DNA from 3 places in the Shewanella sp. UCD-FRSSP16_17 genome. Region 1 is predicted to be linked to each of the others. Evidence: predicted binding sites of a transcription regulator. Region 1 holds the regulator's gene; each other region holds the start of a gene.
What was found. The regulator ArgR, encoded in region 1, controls arginine synthesis, uptake and breakdown. The targets are predictions, from matches to a motif close to ANTGAATANNTATTCANT.
Positions count from the first base shown of each region.

Region 2: a site for ArgR is predicted at 1,401-1,418, ahead of argC (N-acetyl-gamma-glutamyl-phosphate reductase). Genes of this name have one in related genera too.
Region 3: a site for ArgR is predicted at 2,074-2,091, ahead of A9267_RS06275 (OadG family transporter subunit). Genes of this name have one in related genera too.

Region 1 is NZ_LZFV01000035.1:466,213-472,245, forward strand. It holds gene A9267_RS15730 (ABC transporter permease) at 1-423, shown strand, start outside; gene A9267_RS15735 (ABC transporter ATP-binding protein) at 425-1,453, shown strand; gene A9267_RS15740 (Dyp-type peroxidase) at 1,563-2,501, shown strand; gene argR (transcriptional regulator ArgR) at 2,620-3,090, opposite strand; gene mdh (malate dehydrogenase) at 3,407-4,342, shown strand; gene A9267_RS15755 (SDR family NAD(P)-dependent oxidoreductase) at 4,405-5,265, opposite strand; gene A9267_RS15760 (thiol-disulfide oxidoreductase DCC family protein) at 5,269-5,658, opposite strand; gene A9267_RS15765 (efflux RND transporter periplasmic adaptor subunit) at 5,800-6,033, shown strand, end outside.
Region 2 is NZ_LZFV01000047.1:179,077-185,109, reverse strand. It holds gene ppc (phosphoenolpyruvate carboxylase) at 1-76, opposite strand, end outside; gene argE (acetylornithine deacetylase) at 228-1,379, opposite strand; gene argC (N-acetyl-gamma-glutamyl-phosphate reductase) at 1,637-2,617, shown strand; gene argB (acetylglutamate kinase) at 2,630-3,412, shown strand; gene A9267_RS19650 (ornithine carbamoyltransferase) at 3,426-4,331, shown strand; gene A9267_RS19645 (argininosuccinate synthase) at 4,407-5,627, shown strand; gene argH (argininosuccinate lyase) at 5,711-6,033, shown strand, end outside.
Region 3 is NZ_LZFV01000002.1:321,315-327,347, reverse strand. It holds gene csrA (carbon storage regulator CsrA) at 1-143, shown strand, start outside; tRNA gene A9267_RS06305 (tRNA-Ser) at 642-733, shown strand; tRNA gene A9267_RS06300 (tRNA-Arg) at 756-832, shown strand; tRNA gene A9267_RS06295 (tRNA-Arg) at 864-940, shown strand; tRNA gene A9267_RS06290 (tRNA-Arg) at 971-1,047, shown strand; tRNA gene A9267_RS06285 (tRNA-Ser) at 1,057-1,148, shown strand; tRNA gene A9267_RS06280 (tRNA-Arg) at 1,229-1,305, shown strand; gene A9267_RS06275 (OadG family transporter subunit) at 2,227-2,475, shown strand; gene oadA (sodium-extruding oxaloacetate decarboxylase subunit alpha) at 2,492-4,285, shown strand; gene A9267_RS06265 (sodium ion-translocating decarboxylase subunit beta) at 4,301-5,431, shown strand.

The sequences.
Region 1 (6,033 bases):
AGCAGAGGACCTGGCTTATTATTTACGGGCAGTGTCATTGCGCTTATCTTTGCTTTTTGCGTTCGCTTTGTGGCGATTTCAATTGGCAGTATCGAAAATAGCTATAAGCGAATGTCTCCTTCGTTAGATATGGCAAGTATTACTATGGGGCAAACCCCAAGACAGCTGCTATGGCGTGTGCATTTACCTTTGTTACGTAAAGGCATATTTGCAGGAGCACTGTTAGTATTTATTGAAAGCATGAAAGAGCTGCCAGCAGCGTTACTATTGCGTCCTATCGGTTTTGAAAACCTTGCGACTCATGTTTTTCAGTTTGTTTCTGATGAGCAACTAGAGCATGGTGCTTTGGCTGCAATTGTCATCGTAATCGTTGGACTTATCCCATTGATTTACCTTAATCGTTCGCTGGAGCAAGAGAGCTAATATGTCCACACTGACCATTAAAAATGTTAAAAGTGACTACCAAGGGCAGGTCATACTTAATGGGCTCAACCTAACCTTAGAGCAGGGAGAAATCGTTGCGCTGTTAGGGCCTAGTGGCTGCGGTAAAACCACGTTATTACGTGCTATTGCTGGTCTTCAAGCGATCAGTGAAGGTGAAATTATCATAAATGGTCAATCGCTAAGTGCTGATGGCGTATTTGTTCCCAGCGAAAAGCGTGGTATTGGGATGATTTTTCAAGATTATGCATTGTTTCCCCATTTAACCGTCAGTGATAATATTTTGTTTGGCGTTAAGGGGTTATCTGAAAAAGATCGCCAAGACCGCCTTGAGGATATGCTCGCTTTAGTTAAGCTTGAAGGCTTAGGGAAACGTTATCCTCATGAGTTATCAGGTGGCCAGCAACAACGTGTTTCGATTGCCAGAGCCTTAGCGTATCAACCCGAGATTTTACTTCTCGATGAGCCTTTTTCTAATATCGATTCTCAAGTGCGTAGTGAGATGATGCTGGAAATCAGACAGATCTTAAAGCAGCGTAATGTCAGTGCAGTTTTTGTAACCCACAGTAAAGATGAAGCGTTTGTATTTGCAGATAAACTGGCTTTGTTTAAAGAAGGCGGAATTGTTCAGCATGGTATTGCAGAAGACTTGTACGGTGAGCCAAACGATCGTTACGTTGCAGAGTTTCTTGGTGAAGGTAACTACATTACTGTCACCATTAAAAGCGCCACGCAAGTCGCCTCCATATTAGGCTTAATAGAAAGCACTAGCCTGATAAAAAACGTGGTTAATACTCAGGGGCAATTACTTCTCAGGCCGCAGCAAATCGAGATTCAACCTGCAGCACAGGGGCAAGGTGAAATTGTCGAGCGACGTTTTCTGGGTACAATTTGTCATTATTGGGTTAAAGTAGGTCAACAGACGCTCGAAGTGAGAAGTCAGTTAACCGAACTGACATTAGGCCAGAAAGTTAATTTGTCCATATCAGCGCATCCGCTAGTGATTTTTTAGTGACCTAAGTCTAAATTGATTAAATATTGCATAGAGCAGTAAGGAATAAATTGCTCAATTGCCTTAAACTCTTTATATCTTATTATTGTTAAAGGTGATTGATTCCAACATGGAAACACAGAATATGCCTCGCGAACAGTTAGGGATTTGTGCTGAAGGAAATCTGCATAGCGTCTATTTGATGTTTAATGCAAATGATGGTGTCGAAGATCAGCTTCGTCCATGTTTAGCCAATGTAGCCCAATATATTTATGAATTATCTGATCAATATGCAGATAGTGCATTTAATGGCTTTGTTGCTATTGGTGCGAATTATTGGGATACCATTTTTGACGGACAAAGACCTGCTCAATTACGCCCTTTTCCTGCGATGAATGAAGGTAATCGAGATGCACCAGCAATCGAATACGACTTATTCATGCATATCCGCTGCGATCGTTATGACATTTTGCATTTAGTTGCCAATGAAATTAGCCAAATGTTTGAAGGTTTGGTTGAGTTAATTGAAGAAGAACGTGGCTTTAGATTTATGGACAGCCGTGACTTAACTGGCTTTGTCGATGGTACAGAAAACCCGAAAGGGCGTAGCCGTCAAGAAGTTGCTTTAGTGGCTGATGAGGATATTTCATTTAAAGGCGGTAGTTATGTTCATGTGCAAAAATATGCCCATAACTTGAGTAAATGGAATCGCCTACCGCAGAAGAAACAAGAAGATATCATTGGCCGTACTAAGCAAGATGATATTGAATACGCTTCTGAAGATAAGCCATTAACCAGCCATATCAAGCGAGTTAATTTAAAAGATGCAGATGGTAAGTCGATGGAGATTTTACGTCAGAGCATGCCTTTTGGCTCGTTAAGAGAGCAAGGGTTGATGTTTATCTCGACCTGCCATAATCCAACTCATTTTGAAGAAATGCTACGCAGCATGATTTATGGTGACGGTCATGGTAATCACGACCACCTCATGCAGTTTACTAAAGCGCTGACAGGGTCATCATTCTTTGCGCCATCATTAGATTTTTTAGCGCAGTTTGCTAACGACTAATTTTGCAAAATACGCGTTCTTGTAAGCTTGGGTAGATTAAAACCAAAAAAAGCAATGCCAAGGCATTGCTTTTTTATTGGGTTTTCGTCCGTACTACAGACTCAACATGACGCTTGTTTTACTCGCTGTAGTTAAACAGTGATTTAACCGTTTCTAGCGTATCATCGATGGTTTTAATGCTTGATGGACAAATGAAGATCGTGTCGTCACCAGCAATGGTACCTAAAATGCCTTCAGGCTTACCTATTGAATCAAGTAATCGCGCGATGAGTTGTGCTGCACCTGGACTGGTACGCACTACAATCATAGCTTGGTTATGATCAACATCTAATACTAAGTTTTTAACTGGGCTACCTGCTGTCGGTACACCTAATTCAGCGGGCAAACAGTACACCATTTCTTGCTTAGCATTTCGAGTTCGCACCGCGCCAAACTTACTGAGCATGCGCGATACTTTAGATTGGTTTATGTTGCCAAAACCTTCTGCTTGTAGTGCGTTGACGATCTCACTTTGGCTACCAAAGCGTTCTTCCTTTAATATCGACTTAAACGTTTTAACGAGTTCATCCTGATTCTTGGTCGCTGGCATATTTTTTTTCGTCTTATAGTAATTTTTAAATTGAATACAATATATTCACAAAACGGGTTCATTTTGAATATATAAACGTCACAAGTCAAGAAATAAGCTAAATCGGTGAATAAAAATTCACTTTACAGTGTAAGTGCTAAATCAGGGATTATTGATATATATATCATAGAATAAGTTAATTGCTTTACTCCACTAAGGGATAATTGAAATTGTCTCGCTGATGCAGTAATGTGACGCCACAAGAAATATGATCTATGTCACAGACTGAGAATCATAAACTTAGAAGTCAAACATAAGAACGTTATTGGAGATAATTATGAAAGTAGCTGTACTTGGTGCTGCTGGCGGTATCGGCCAGGCCCTAGCTTTACTATTAAAAACTCAACTTCCTGCAGGCTCAAAGTTGTCTCTGTATGACATTGCTCCTGTAACACCTGGTGTTGCTGTCGATTTAAGCCACATCCCAACAGATGTTGAAGTGGCTGGTTTTGCTGGTGAAGATCCAACGCCTGCGCTAGTTGACGCTGATGTTGTTCTTATTTCTGCTGGTGTTGCACGTAAGCCTGGCATGGATCGTTCAGATCTATTTAACATCAATGCGGGTATCGTACGTAACCTTATTGAAAAAGTCGCTGCGACTTGCCCTAAAGCATTAATTGGTGTGATCACTAACCCAGTAAATACAACAGTTGCTATTGCAGCTGAAGTACTTAAAAAAGCGGGTGTTTACGATAAGAATCGTTTATTCGGTGTGACGACACTTGATGTTATTCGTTCTGAAACTTTCATCGCTGAGCTTAAAGGCCTAAACGTTGCTGATGTTAACATTAACGTTATCGGCGGCCACAGTGGTGTGACTATTCTTCCACTTCTTTCACAAGTTGAAGGCGTAAGCTTTACTGATGAAGAAGTTGCTTCACTTACAACTCGCATCCAAAACGCGGGTACAGAAGTTGTTGAAGCTAAAGCCGGTGGTGGTAGTGCGACACTTTCAATGGGTCAAGCGGCATGTCGTTTCGGTCTATCATTAGTTCGCGGCCTACAAGGTGAAGCAAACGTGGTTGAATGTGCATACGTAGATGGCGGCAGCGAGCACGCTGAATTCTTCGCACAACCTGTTGTATTAGGTAAAAACGGCGTAGAAAAAGTACTTCCATACGGTGAAGTAAGCGCATTTGAAGCAAACGCACGTGATGCAATGCTTGATACGTTAAAAGGCGATATCGACCTAGGTGTTGAATTCGTTAAGTAAGCTCATCGTTTACGACAAAAAGCGAAGCCTAGGCTTCGCTTTTTTGTGTCTGTAATCTGCAGTTACCATTGCACTGTTTGACCTTGCCAATCAAGAAACTCTGCTTGGTTGTTAAATTCAATACCTTGGTGAATCGTGAGTAATTGCTGGGCGACGAAGCCTGCGGTGAACAATTTCCCTTCGGGAACGTTGGCCTGAAAAGGTTTAGATAACTCGGTATCGGTTGTACCGGGGTGAAACGCGATCAATTTTGTATTTTTAGCTCGGCGTGCATATTCAATCGCACTGGTTTTTATTAACATATTCAATGCCGCTTTTGATGCTCTGTAGCTATACCAGCCTCCTAACTGATTTTCACTGATACTGCCAACTCTGGCACTCAACACACTGATGATGCATGCTTGCTTGCCGTTTACGAGTTTAACGAGATGTTGAAGCCACATCATTGGCACTAATGTGTTGGATTGAAAGACTGACAGCATAGAAGCTGGGGTAATATCTTCAAGGCGCTTTTCTGGCGATAAAACAGTTGATGGCTCAATTTGTTGATTTTCTGGACTCTTTGAGGCCTGTGGATTATGTGTATGGACTGACATTTGATTGTTTAATGAATGCAATCTGCCATTACAAATAAACACCTTGCTGATATGCCCTTTAATTGATGATAGAGCAAGGCACACCCTTACTATGTTTTCGTTAGCGTCATTACTGGCGTTATTACCAAAGCCATTCATGGTGTAATCGCAGCAGATGTGGTGATGAATGTTATTGCTAACATTAAAAACCAATTCTTTTTGACTGATGGTAATGATTTGCTCAATCTCAGCATTATCAGCGAGCTCGGTGACAATCGCTTTTGCAATACCTGAAGATGCGCCAATAACAATGGCAGTGTTAACGGCTTGAACACGACAGATATCCATAGGCTACTTCAACTTACAGCTACCGTCTTCACAACGTTGCTGTCCGGTGAGTAGATAAGAAATTTGGTAGCGATTTTTCGCAAATCCACGATAAGCGATATCAGCAAAAGGTTTAACACAAGGTAAGCGTAATAATTGAATCCACTTATGCTTACCTGTTAATGCCCAAGCTTTAGCTGTCACATCTAACCCCGTTAGAATTGTGCCGTCATTTGTTTCTGCATGCAGGATGTTATTGGCCACAGATAAATCAATATGGGGGTATTTTTCTTCGAAATTGTCTTGGTTTAAATCAGCCAATTCAATTTTGTGTAATCGATCGTGCTTCTTTAGTTGCGCCATTTCGTTAGAACATAATGGACAAGCGCTATCGTAAAAAATTCGTAACTCCATAGTGCACCTCTGCCTGTTTGGGTTAAAAATTAATACGTCGACTGTCACAAGTTAGATCTTTTTTGTGCTCTAGTGCACCTATTATGGGGTGTCATTGAATGTTAGTATCGTACTAATTGCTCACTTTTGACGGAACAAAACATGAAGAAACTCAGCCAGTTTAGTTCTTTTTTAGTTATATTCCCCTCGATAATTTCCAGTGTTTTACTCAGTGTTGCCAACGCAGAAGAAGGCAGTGAAGCCACTAGTCGTGATATCCCTCGTCCAGTCAAAGTGCTGCAAGTTGATGTGGGCTCTGAATACCGTGAGCGCTTTTTACCTGGCGAAGTTAAAGCCTCAGAAAAAGCGGCATTGTCATTTCGAGTCTCAGGTGAA
Region 2 (6,033 bases), on a different contig from region 1:
TATCACCTAAAATTTGCCCTAAGCTACTCACATTAGAACGTAAAGAAGCGTACATGTCGGCGGTTTGCTCTGCCATAATTACTCCATAAGTTTAACTTAATTAGCCGCTACCATTAATGGGCTACAGCTAGCACAATAGCTAGCTGTGAGGGGGTTGGTCAATGGGTTATTTCAATAATTAATCATGCACCATGATTAATCGCTACTGATAGTGAAACTTATTACAACTATTTAATACAAGCCTGATAAATAAGCTTTTTCATTAACTCAACAGTGGGTGTTAAATATTCTAACCCTATGTATTCATCTGGCTGATGAGCTTGATTGATACTACCAGGGCCCATTACTAAGGTTTGGCAGCCCAATTGTTTTATATAAGGGGCTTCAGTTGCGTAATTAACAACCTCAGGCTCGGTATTAGCGATATCTGCAACCATTTTTGTCCAATAATCATCAAGTTTACCTGCAAATGACTCTGATCCTGGGTAAAGCGTGGATATCTCAATACTGCCTGGGTATTGTTTGTTGATGTCTGCAAGATAATTAATCACCATCAACTCTAAATCGGCAAGCTCAATGCCAGGTAACGGGCGAATATCAAGATGTAAATCACAACAGCCACAAATACGGTTTGCTGCATCGCCGCCATGAACATGGCCAAAGTTCATCGTGGGGTAGGGAACACTAAATGCATCTTCACGGTAGTTTTCACTTAAATGCTGCTTGAGTTTCATCAGTTGACCGATGACTTGATGCATAATTTCAATCGCGTTTAAGCCACGAGCGGGGTCAGAAGAATGACCACTTCTACCAATCACTCTGATACCTTGTGCTAAATGGCCTTTATGCATATATACCGGTTTTAAGCTGGTGGGTTCACCGATGATTGCATAGTCAGGGGCGATACTTTTTGAATCTGCAAACGCTTTAGCACCATTCATTGTGGTTTCTTCATCAGCGCTAGCAAAAATATGTAATGGACGTTTTATTTCATCAAGCGGTAACGACTTCAGCGCTTCCATAACTAAAGCAAAGAAGCCCTTCATATCGCAGGTACCTAACCCATACCAACGGTTATCTTTTTCTGTTAAATCAAAAGGGCTCTGACTCCAACGTCCTTCATCAAAAGGAACGGTGTCAGTGTGTCCAGCCAATAACAGGCCGCCACTGCCTGAGCCAATAGTTGCGATTAAGTTCTGTTTGCCTCGGCTGTCAGCCACGGTATGAACAGTGCAGTTAAAACCCATATCTGAAAACCAAGATTGAAGTAACTCAATGACTGCATGATTACTCATATCTTGCTCAGCTTCTAATGCACTGATCGAAGGGAGTGCAATTAGCTGTTTAAATGCATTTTTTAAATCTGGTAATGAATTCATAGCAACCTTTATAGTGCTTGCAATAAATATGTATTCATTATTATTGCATAATTAATTTATTGTGTTAGTCTAGCAAACAGCTAAGGCATTCACCATAACTTGATTAGATTAAAGATTATAAATATGTATTTAATTGCGATTCAATTCACTGTAACAGATCCCAAGGTAAACTATCTTCGACGATAGTTTTAATCTCGAGCACCCTGCTCATATACCGAATTATTTCTCTAGTTTACTGACCTAAAGACGACAATATAATGAAAAACATCGCAATAATTGGCGCTAGTGGCTATACCGGTGCACAAATCACCGCTTTAATTGATAACGATACATCGCTTTCTATTCAAGGCCTTTATGTATCAGAAAACAGTCTTGATAAAGGAAAGGCACTTGCTGAGCTATACCCTGCATACCAGCAAATCAAGTTGTCGTTATCTCCGCTAACGGCAGAAGCTAAACAATCAATTATAGAGGAAGCTGATGGCGTCGTGCTCGCGACTGATCATGCAGTAAGTTTAGAATTAGCTGCTTATTTTTATAAGCAAGGTTTAGCAGTTTTTGATTTAAGTGGTGCTTACCGTTTTGCTGATATCGAGCAATACCCTAAATGGTATGGGTTTGAGCATACCCAGCAAGATGTTCTTGCTGAAGCCGTTTATGGCTTAGCAGAGTGGAATCATCAACAAATCGCTGGCAGTAAAATGATTGCAGTTCCGGGCTGTTATCCAACAGCGTCATTAACTGCACTGAAACCTTTAACGCCATACCTAACGGATGCTTACCCTGTCATTAATGCTGTTAGTGGCGTTACTGGAGCGGGCAGAAAAGCCCAGCTTCATACTAGCTTTTGTGAAGTCAGCTTAACGCCATATGGCGTATTAGGTCATCGTCACCAGCCTGAAATTGCCACTCATTTAGGGCAAGAAGTTATCTTTACTCCACACCTAGGTAACTTTAAACGGGGCATTTTAGCCACGATTACGGTTCAGTTAGCGAAAGGCACTACAGAAGCTGATATTGCTAAAGCTTATCAAGTTTACAATGACAGTCCGTTAGTTAGCGTTTTACAAAACCAATTCCCTAAGGTGGACGATGTTGTGAATACACCTAACTGCATTGTCGGTTGGAAGTATGATTCTCAAAGCAATTACTTGGTGGTTGCGAGTGCGATTGATAACTTAATGAAAGGTGCTGCAAGCCAAGGCCTGCAGTGCATTAAAATTCACTTTGGCCTATAACGGGGAATCATCATGTCACAGAGTAACCCAGTTATTGTATTAAAAGTTGGCGGCGCATTATTACAATCAGAATCAGGAATGGCTGAACTCATGGGCGTTGTTGCAAACATGATGTCTGACGGCCAGAAAGTTATTTTTGTTCACGGCGGTGGATGTTTAGTCGATGAGCAATTAGCTGCCAATGGTAAAGAAACCATTAAATTGGATGGTTTAAGAGTGACTCCCAGTGACCAAATTCCAATTGTCGTAGGTGCATTGGCTGGAACGTCAAACAAGTTATTACAGGCCGCTGCAATTAAGGCGGGTATTGTGGCCGTTGGTATGAGTTTAGCCGATGGTAATACCGTTGATGCAGTAGTTAAAAATGAAAACTTAGGCCTAGTGGGTGAAGTGACACCGAAAGATGCGAGTTACTTAACTTATTTATTATCACAAGGCTGGCTGCCAATTTGTAGTTCAATTGCTGTGTCAGCACAAGGTGACATGCTTAACGTTAATGCAGATCAAGCTGCAACGGCCTTAGCAAAGTTAGTGGCAGGTCAGTTAGTGCTTCTATCTGATGTACCGGGTGTATTAGATGGTAATGGCGAGTTAATTGATCAATTAAATCAACAACAAATTTCAGATTTAGTTCAGCAAGGCGTGATAGAAAAAGGAATGAAAGTCAAAGTCGAAGCGGCATTAGAAGTTGCTCAGTGGATGGGGAAGCCGGTGCAAGTTGCATCTTGGAAACAGCCTCAACAATTAATTGCCTTATCAAACGGACAATCCGTTGGCACCCAAATTCAGCCATAGGAGTAACACACTAATGGAACATTTATTATCTATAAAAGATTTATCGCAAACAGAGTTACTTGATTTATTAGCGCTTGCTAAGAAGATTAAAGCAAATCCAGCTGATTATAACCAAGCCTTGGCAGGTAAAAGCGTGGTGATGTTGTTTGAGAAACCTTCTTTACGTACCAGAGTGAGTTTTGATATCGGCATTAATAAATTAGGTGGCCATTCAGTTTATTTAGATCAGCAAAATGGGGCCTTAGGTAAACGTGAGCCGGTTTCTGATTTTGCTACTAATATTTCTTGTTGGGCTGATGCGATTGTTGCCAGAACATTTTCTCATACGACTATCGCTGGATTAGCTAAGCATGCTTCAGTGCCAGTGATTAATGCATTATGTAACTTATACCACCCATGCCAAGGCTTAGCTGATTTTCTGACATTATCTGAAAAGTTTGATGATATTAGTAACGTGAAATTAGCTTACTTAGGTGATGGTAACAATGTGACTCACTCATTGATGTATGGCGCTGCAATTTTAGGTGCCACTATGACTGTTGTTTGCCCGCCGGGTCATTTCCCTGATGGACAAGTGGTGTGTGAAGCACAAGCGTTAGCTGCAAAGCATGGCGGTAAGCTTATTTTAACCTCAGATATTAATGAAATGGGCCCGCAAGATGCGGTTTACACCGACACTTGGATCTCTATGGGAGATAACACTTCAATGGAAGAGATTGAAGCCAAATTTAAACCTTACCAAGTCAATACAGCATTAATGACCCAAGTTGGTGCTAATTACTTCATGCATTGTTTACCTGCATATAGAGAAGTGGAAGCGACTGCAGAAATCGTTGATGGTGAAGGTTCACTTATTTTGCAACAAGCAGAAAACAGAATGCATGCACAAAATGCAGTACTGGTAACGCTATTAGGTTAAACAAATACTTCGTCGATTGGCTTTAACACAGTAAGTGAATCGGCTTTACCCAGTTTATGTTAGGAAATATTAAAGATGTCTATTGAACAGCAACCAAGTATTAAAAAAGTCGTATTAGCGTATTCAGGTGGATTGGACACTTCGGCCATTATCCCTTGGTTAAAAGAAACCTATGATAATTGTGAAATTGTTGCCTTTTGTGCCGACGTTGGTCAAGGCGATGCAGAGCTTGAAGGCCTACATGAAAAAGCCATCGAGTCAGGCGCTTCTGAATGTTACATCGTTGATTTGAAAGAAGAGCTGGTGGCTGATTATATTTATCCAACGATTGCTACAGGAGCTATCTATGAAGGGACTTATTTACTAGGTACTTCAATGGCTCGTCCAATTATTGCTAAAGCTCAGGTTGAAGTTGCTCGTAAAGTGGGCGCTGACGCGGTATGTCATGGCTGTACTGGTAAAGGCAATGACCAAGTTCGTTTTGAAGGTTGTTTTGCTGCGCTGGCACCAGACTTAAAAGTGATAGCGCCGTGGCGTGAATGGTCAATGGTAAGTCGTGAAGATTTGCTTGATTACTTAGCTGAAAGAAATATTGAGACAACAGCTTCTGCAACTAAAATTTATAGCCGTGATGCTAATGCTTGGCACATTTCACATGAAGGTGGTGAGTTAGAAGATCCTTGGAACGAACCAAGTAAAGAAGTATGGACTATGACTGTTGCGCCAGAAGATGCGCCTAATACGCCAGAATACGTTGCACTAAATATTGAGAATGGTCGTGTGACTCACGTTGACGGTGTTGCGTTATCGCCATACGCAGCATTAATGCAATTAAACGAGGTAGCGGCGGCACACGGTGTGGGTCGTATTGATATAACCGAAAATCGTTTAGTGGGCATGAAATCTCGTGGTTGTTATGAAACGCCAGGTGGAACAGTGATGTTTGCTGGTCTTCGTGCGATAGAAGAGTTGGTATTAGATAAAACTAGTCGTGAATGGAGAGAGCAAGTTGGCGCTCAAATGGCCCACCTTGTGTATGACGGCCGTTGGTTTACCCCTTTATGTAATTCACTTTTAGCTGCATCTGAATCTTTAGCGGAATTAGTGAATGGTGAAGTGGTCGTTAAGTTATACAAAGGTCAAGCGAGTGTCGTGAAAAAGCGTTCTCCAAACAGCCTATATTCGGAAGAATTTGCCACATTTGGTGATGATGATGTTTATGATCAAAAAGATGCAGAAGGCTTTATCCGTCTTTATTCTTTATCAAGTCGCATCAGAGCACTTAATAGTAAGTAGACCTGTTAATTAATATGAAAAATAAACGGGGCAGCAAAGCCCCGTTTTTGTAAACAGATAAGAATTGAAAAGAGGGTATCGACATGGCGTTATGGGGCGGAAGATTCAGTCAAGAAAGCAGTGCATTATTCAAATTATTTAATGATTCATTACCAGTAGATTATCGCTTAATTGAAGAAGACATTGTGGGCTCAATTGCATGGGCTAGCGCTATTACTTCTGTCGGTATTTTAACGCAACAAGAATGTGAACAGCTGCATGGTGCGTTAAATGAATTGTTGGTTGAAGTCGCCGATAAACCTGAGGCTATCATTGCGTCAGGAGCAGAAGATATTCATAGCTTTGTTGAGCAGTCATTAATTGCAAAAGTCGGTGATTTAGGTAAGAAGTTACACACTGGTCGTTC
Region 3 (6,033 bases), on a different contig from region 1:
TTACTGTGCTTGGCGTAAAAGGTAATCAGGTACGTATCGGTGTAAACGCACCTAAAGAAGTATCAGTTCATCGTGAAGAAATTTACCAACGTATCCAGTCAGAAAAATCTGGCAATACGACCCCTGAAGGGGGCAATTTCTGATAAATCAGAATTGTTAGCTATACGAATAAGGCCAGCGAAAGCTGGCTTTATTGTTTTTGGATGGTAAATAATGCTGGAACAATGGAAGCTATCGCTGTTGCTTTAATCATTTTTAATCATTTTTAAACGTTTTTAATCATCATTGCTGTGATGCTTCTTTTTTATCTTTGAGTCGTTGACGACTTGAGTGTTGTTCTAATCCTCTAATTATTTCGATCTTCATTTATTTGCTCTAATCATTATGCACACAATTATTCTCAAATAAGTTGATTTTTAGTTTATGGGCAGGTTTATCTACTTCATTTTAATGAATGACGACGATGGCTACAAAAATGATGGTTTATTGTTTTTATCTATAAAAACAAAAATCGGGTAAAAGAATTGATAAATATTGTGGCATATGTCGGCAATGTGATTAAAAACAGTTCAAATGAATATAGTTTCTGAAAAAGGGTTTGACTTATTTTCTTCAAACAGTAATATACCGCCCAAGAAAACGGAGAGGTGGCCGAGTGGCCGAAGGCGCTCCCCTGCTAAGGGAGTATGGGCTTTAACTCCCATCGAGGGTTCGAATCCCTCCCTCTCCGCCATTTCTTAAAAATAGTAAACGATGCGCGTGTAGCTCAGCTGGATAGAGTACCTGGCTACGAACCAGGCGGTCGGAGGTTCGAATCCTCCCACGCGCACCATTACTATAAAAAAAAGCAATATCAATACGATGCGCGTGTAGCTCAGCTGGATAGAGTACCTGGCTACGAACCAGGCGGTCGGAGGTTCGAATCCTCCCACGCGCACCATTGATATTATTTGCTTTTGTACCAAATTTTGCGCGTGTAGCTCAGCTGGATAGAGTACCTGGCTACGAACCAGGCGGTCGGAGGTTCGAATCCTCCCACGCGCACCATTATTGTTCGGAGAGGTGGCCGAGTGGCCGAAGGCGCTCCCCTGCTAAGGGAGTATGGGCTTTAACTCCCATCGAGGGTTCGAATCCCTCCCTCTCCGCCATTATTTGCATAATCTAAACCATGCAACTAAGCTCATTAGCAATGAGCAAGCTCGTGTTAAGCGAGTGATATAAAAGATTTGCGCGTGTAGCTCAGCTGGATAGAGTACCTGGCTACGAACCAGGCGGTCGGAGGTTCGAATCCTCCCACGCGCACCATTATTAGAGAATGCCCTGTAGCTTGCTACAGGGCATTTTTTATTGCTGGTTCGTCACTGCTCAATTTAAGTGTCACTTTTCTATTTTCATTTTGCGTAATAGAGCAAAGCCTTCAAAGTGTTATATTCAATTACCTTCCTTTCTAGGCCGCCAGCGTCGTTTTAATGCTGTTTATATTTTCAGCCGTTCTATACGTGTTAACAGCTTTTAATTCGCTTGATGTTGGTTAGCATGCGTTTGAGCTCTATATAGAGTCTGCGGATAAGGGGGATCTTTTTTGCAACTCAACAAACGCTTTATCTATATTGGTACTCTTTTAGGTGAAATCACTCTTAACATGGATCATCAGCGTTGATCTATTGGCAACAGGCACACTAAGGAGCATGATTTACCATGTAACTGCTCGATTGTAATAAATAGTCAATTAATCACGATAAAATTGACATATTTATGCTTTTTACATCATCTGCACTTCTTTAGGGCGATTGGTTGTTCTTTATCTTGATATCACTTTTTAGTTAGAAGTCGTCATAATCTTGTCATTTTCTTCATAAACCCATCAAAATTAAATTATTCTCATAAAAGTCTCATTTTAATTATCGAATTATCACCTATACCCTTTTAATTTTATTATTTTTGGTCTGACCAATTTACAAAGTGTTGGATTAATTGTTATAGATTAGTTATATTTTTCGTCAGTGAAGAATTTGATATAACTAAATTAGCTGGTTGATTAGCTTTTTTATAATCATAAATTAGTTAAGATAGACTGAATATTTATTCTGAATGCCGTTTGTGAATTAATGAATGCCTACTTTTGGTGCGTGAGTTAATTGCATATATGACTTCATTATTGGCGTATGTAATCAGAACGGATCCTGTGTGCAATGACTGATTGAACACTAAGACAAGAGAGGATGTATGACTTCAATATCTGAGCAATTATTTAACGCCTTAGGCGTGATGATAATGGGGATGAGCTTAGTCTTTATTTTTTTAAGCTTGTTAATCGTCGGTATCACTATCGTCGCCAGATTAACCAAGTCAGAGAATCAAGTTGCAGCAGCGTCGGCGCCAATAGCGCAAGCACCTGCATCAGCAGCGACACTTGACCCTAAGTTAGTAGCAGCAATCACTTCTGCTATTCATCAGTATCGTGCCAAAGATTAATAGTTTAGGAGTAATTATGAGCAAGCCTTTAGCGTTAACAGATGTAGTATTACGAGACGCCCATCAGTCTATTTTGGCAACACGCCTACGTTTAGACGATATGTTACCTATCGCTCCTTTACTGGATAAAATCGGTTATTGGTCACTTGAATCATGGGGAGGCGCGACCTTCGATTCATGCATTCGTTATTTAGGAGAAGATCCGTGGGATCGTATCCGAGAACTTAAAAAGGTCATGCCAAATACGCCGCAGCAAATGTTGTTACGTGGTCAAAACCTTTTGGGGTATCGCCATTATGCTGATGATGTAGTAACTCGCTTTGTGGAGCGTGCGCATACTAACGGTGTTGACGTGTTCCGTGTGTTTGATGCAATGAATGATGTTCGTAACTTAGAAACGGCTGTTAAAGCGGTGAAACAGGTTGGTGGTCATGCTCAAGGGACTATTTCGTTTACAACTAGCCCAGTTCATACCGTTGATACTTGGGTTGATATGGCTAAAAACCTTGAAGACATGGGTTGTGAGTCATTGTGTATAAAAGACATGGCAGGTCTACTCAAACCAATGGAAGCATTTGACCTAATTAGCAGACTTAAATCTCAAACGGATTTAACTGTATCTATGCATTGTCATGCTACAACGGGTTTAAGCACTGCAACTTATCAAAAAGCAATTGAAGCGGGTATTGATGTACTTGATACCGCCATTTCGTCAATGAGCCAAACATATGGACATTCAGCGACAGAAACCTTAGTCGCAATGGCTGAAGATAATGGCCGCTCAACTGGCTATGACATGGCGCTGTTAGAAGAAATTGCAGCTTACTTTAGAGAAGTTCGTAAAAAGTATGCTCGTTTTGAAGGTGCGCTGAAAGGTATTGATTCACGTATTTTACGTGCACAAGTGCCAGGTGGCATGTTAACCAACATGGAAAACCAGCTCAAAGAGCAGGGCGCTGCGGACAAAATGGATGCTGTATTAGAAGAGATCCCTCGTGTACGTGAAGATCTTGGTTTCTTACCTTTGGTGACGCCAACGTCACAGATTGTAGGTACTCAATCAGTAATTAATGTCCTAATGGGTGAGCGATATAAAACCCTAGCTAAAGAAACTGAAGGCGTATTAAAAGGTGAGTACGGTTCAACACCTGCACCAGTTAACGCTGAACTTCAGGCTAGAGTGCTAGACGGTGGTGAGGCCATTACATGTCGTCCTGCCGATCTTATTGCACCAGAGCTAGATAAGTTACGCCAAGAGTTGGCTGATATCGCTAAGAAAGACAATATTACTTTAGCGGCAGAAACTGATGATGATGTGATGACGTATGCGTTATTTAATCAAATTGGATTACAGTTCTTAACTAACCGTGGTAATCCGGATGCATTTGAGCCTATTCCAAGTGCTGATGATATTGCGGTTGTTGCTGATAAAAAAGACAAAGGGCCTGAAACCTATACCGTTAATGTCCAAGGGCAAAATTTTGTGGTGGAAGTCAGTGAAGGTGGAGATATTAGCCAAATTGTACCCACTTCATCAACGGCTGGTTCTCAAGCGCCAGCTCCGCTTGCACCTTTAACGCCGGCGAGTAATGAAATTAAAGTCACGATGAATGCACCGCTGTCAGGCAATATTTTCAAAGTGATGGTGAATGATGGCGACCATGTTAATGAGGGTGATGTGGTATTAATCCTTGAAGCAATGAAGATGGAAACCGAAGTTCGAGCAGAAACGACAGGTGTGATCAGAAATATCGCGGTTAAACAAGGCGATGCAGTTGCAGTTGGCGCACCATTACTGGCACTAGCGTAAGAGGTAGGAGATAGCATGGAAGGATTAATGGCCTTTTGGTCTGAGACAGGTATTGCTAACTTCGCACCTGATCAACTATTTATGATGGCAATTGGCGGGGCATTATTATATCTCGCCATTGCTAAAGGCTTCGAGCCACTTTTGTTAGTGCCGATTGGTTTCGGTGCTATCTTGGCGAATATTCCTAATGCGGGGTTTACCGACGAAGGCGGTCTACTTTGGTATGCCTACTATGTTGGTATTGAAACAGGCATATTCCCATTACTGATTTTCATGGGCGTGGGGGCGTTAACTGACTTTGGAGCACTGATTGCTAATCCGAAAACCTTACTATTAGGTGCTGCGGCGCAGTTTGGTATTTTTGCGACCTTGCTTGGTGCAATTGCATTAAATTTAGTGCCTGGGTTTGAGTTTACTATGCAAGATGCTGCGGCTATTGCGATTATTGGTGGCGCCGATGGCCCAACAGCCATTTTCTTAGCCTCTAAACTAGCCCCAGATTTATTGGGTGCAATCGCAGTTGCTGCGTACTCGTACATGGCGTTAGTACCGTTAATTCAACCACCAATCATGCGTTTATTGACTAACGAATCTGAACGCACCATTAAGATGGAACAGCTGCGTGAAGTCAGTAAAAAAGAGAAAATTATTTTCCCATTGATGGTAGTGGGAATGACCATTTTATTCTTACCAGCAGCAACGCCTTTAGTAGGGATGTTCTGTCTAGGTAACTTAATGCGTGAATGTGGCGTGGTAGATAGATTATCAAGCACTGCTCAAAACGAATTAATTAACATTGTCACTATTTTCCTTGGTTTAGCAGTGGGCTCTAAATTGCAGGCTGAAGAGTTTCTACGTATCGAAACCTTAGGTATTTTAGTCTTAGGAGCTGTCGCATTTAGTATCGGCACAGCTGCTGGTGTGTTGATGGCTAAACTGATGTCTAAAGTCTCAGGTGGTAAGATTAACCCATTGATTGGTGCAGCTGGTGTATCTGCTGTACCTATGGCCGCACGTGTTGTGAATAAGGTTGGTTTAGAGTCAAACCAACAAAACTTCTTATTGATGCATGCTATGGGACCAAACGTCGCTGGTGTACTGGGTAGCGCTGTTGCTGCTGGTGTATTGTTGGCTGTTCTAGGTTAATACCTTGCGTTAACTCTGTTTGTTGTAAATTATATTAAAGCCACTGCTAAGCAGTGGTTTTTTTTGCTAACACATTAGTCATATTAAGCCTGAGTTCATCGCTAGCTCATTGGTATAAACAGAAGATATACGCGTCTGTATCAGGGTTTTACTTTCTCACTCTCTCACTCTTTTCACTTAGCATTTAACTCATCACTCATAAGCCTTTCTTTATTTTCTTTCTTACTCGATTAGCAAGGCTTAAGGGACGTCGATTTATCAGCCTAATCCAATATTAAGGCTTGCATTGCTCCATTGTTGTTCAATCCAAAAAACGACTCGTATTTTATACCCATTTAGGTGCGATTTTATTTATCTTGCACTAAATTAGCACTACCCTTTATAGGTATGTTGATAGGTTATTTTAAAATTTGCGTTTAAAACAGTGTGTTACTAAGTTGGCACGTTAGCTGAATAGTAATGGTCACATATTGGCTGATTATAATTGTATTTTATTTATCCGTTTTTGATTGTTTTTGGTCTTAAACGTGAAAATTAATCATTTTCTAGTCGTAAATTAATTTAAGCAAAGGCGCTTGATTATTCCTTAGGGGGTAGTTAGC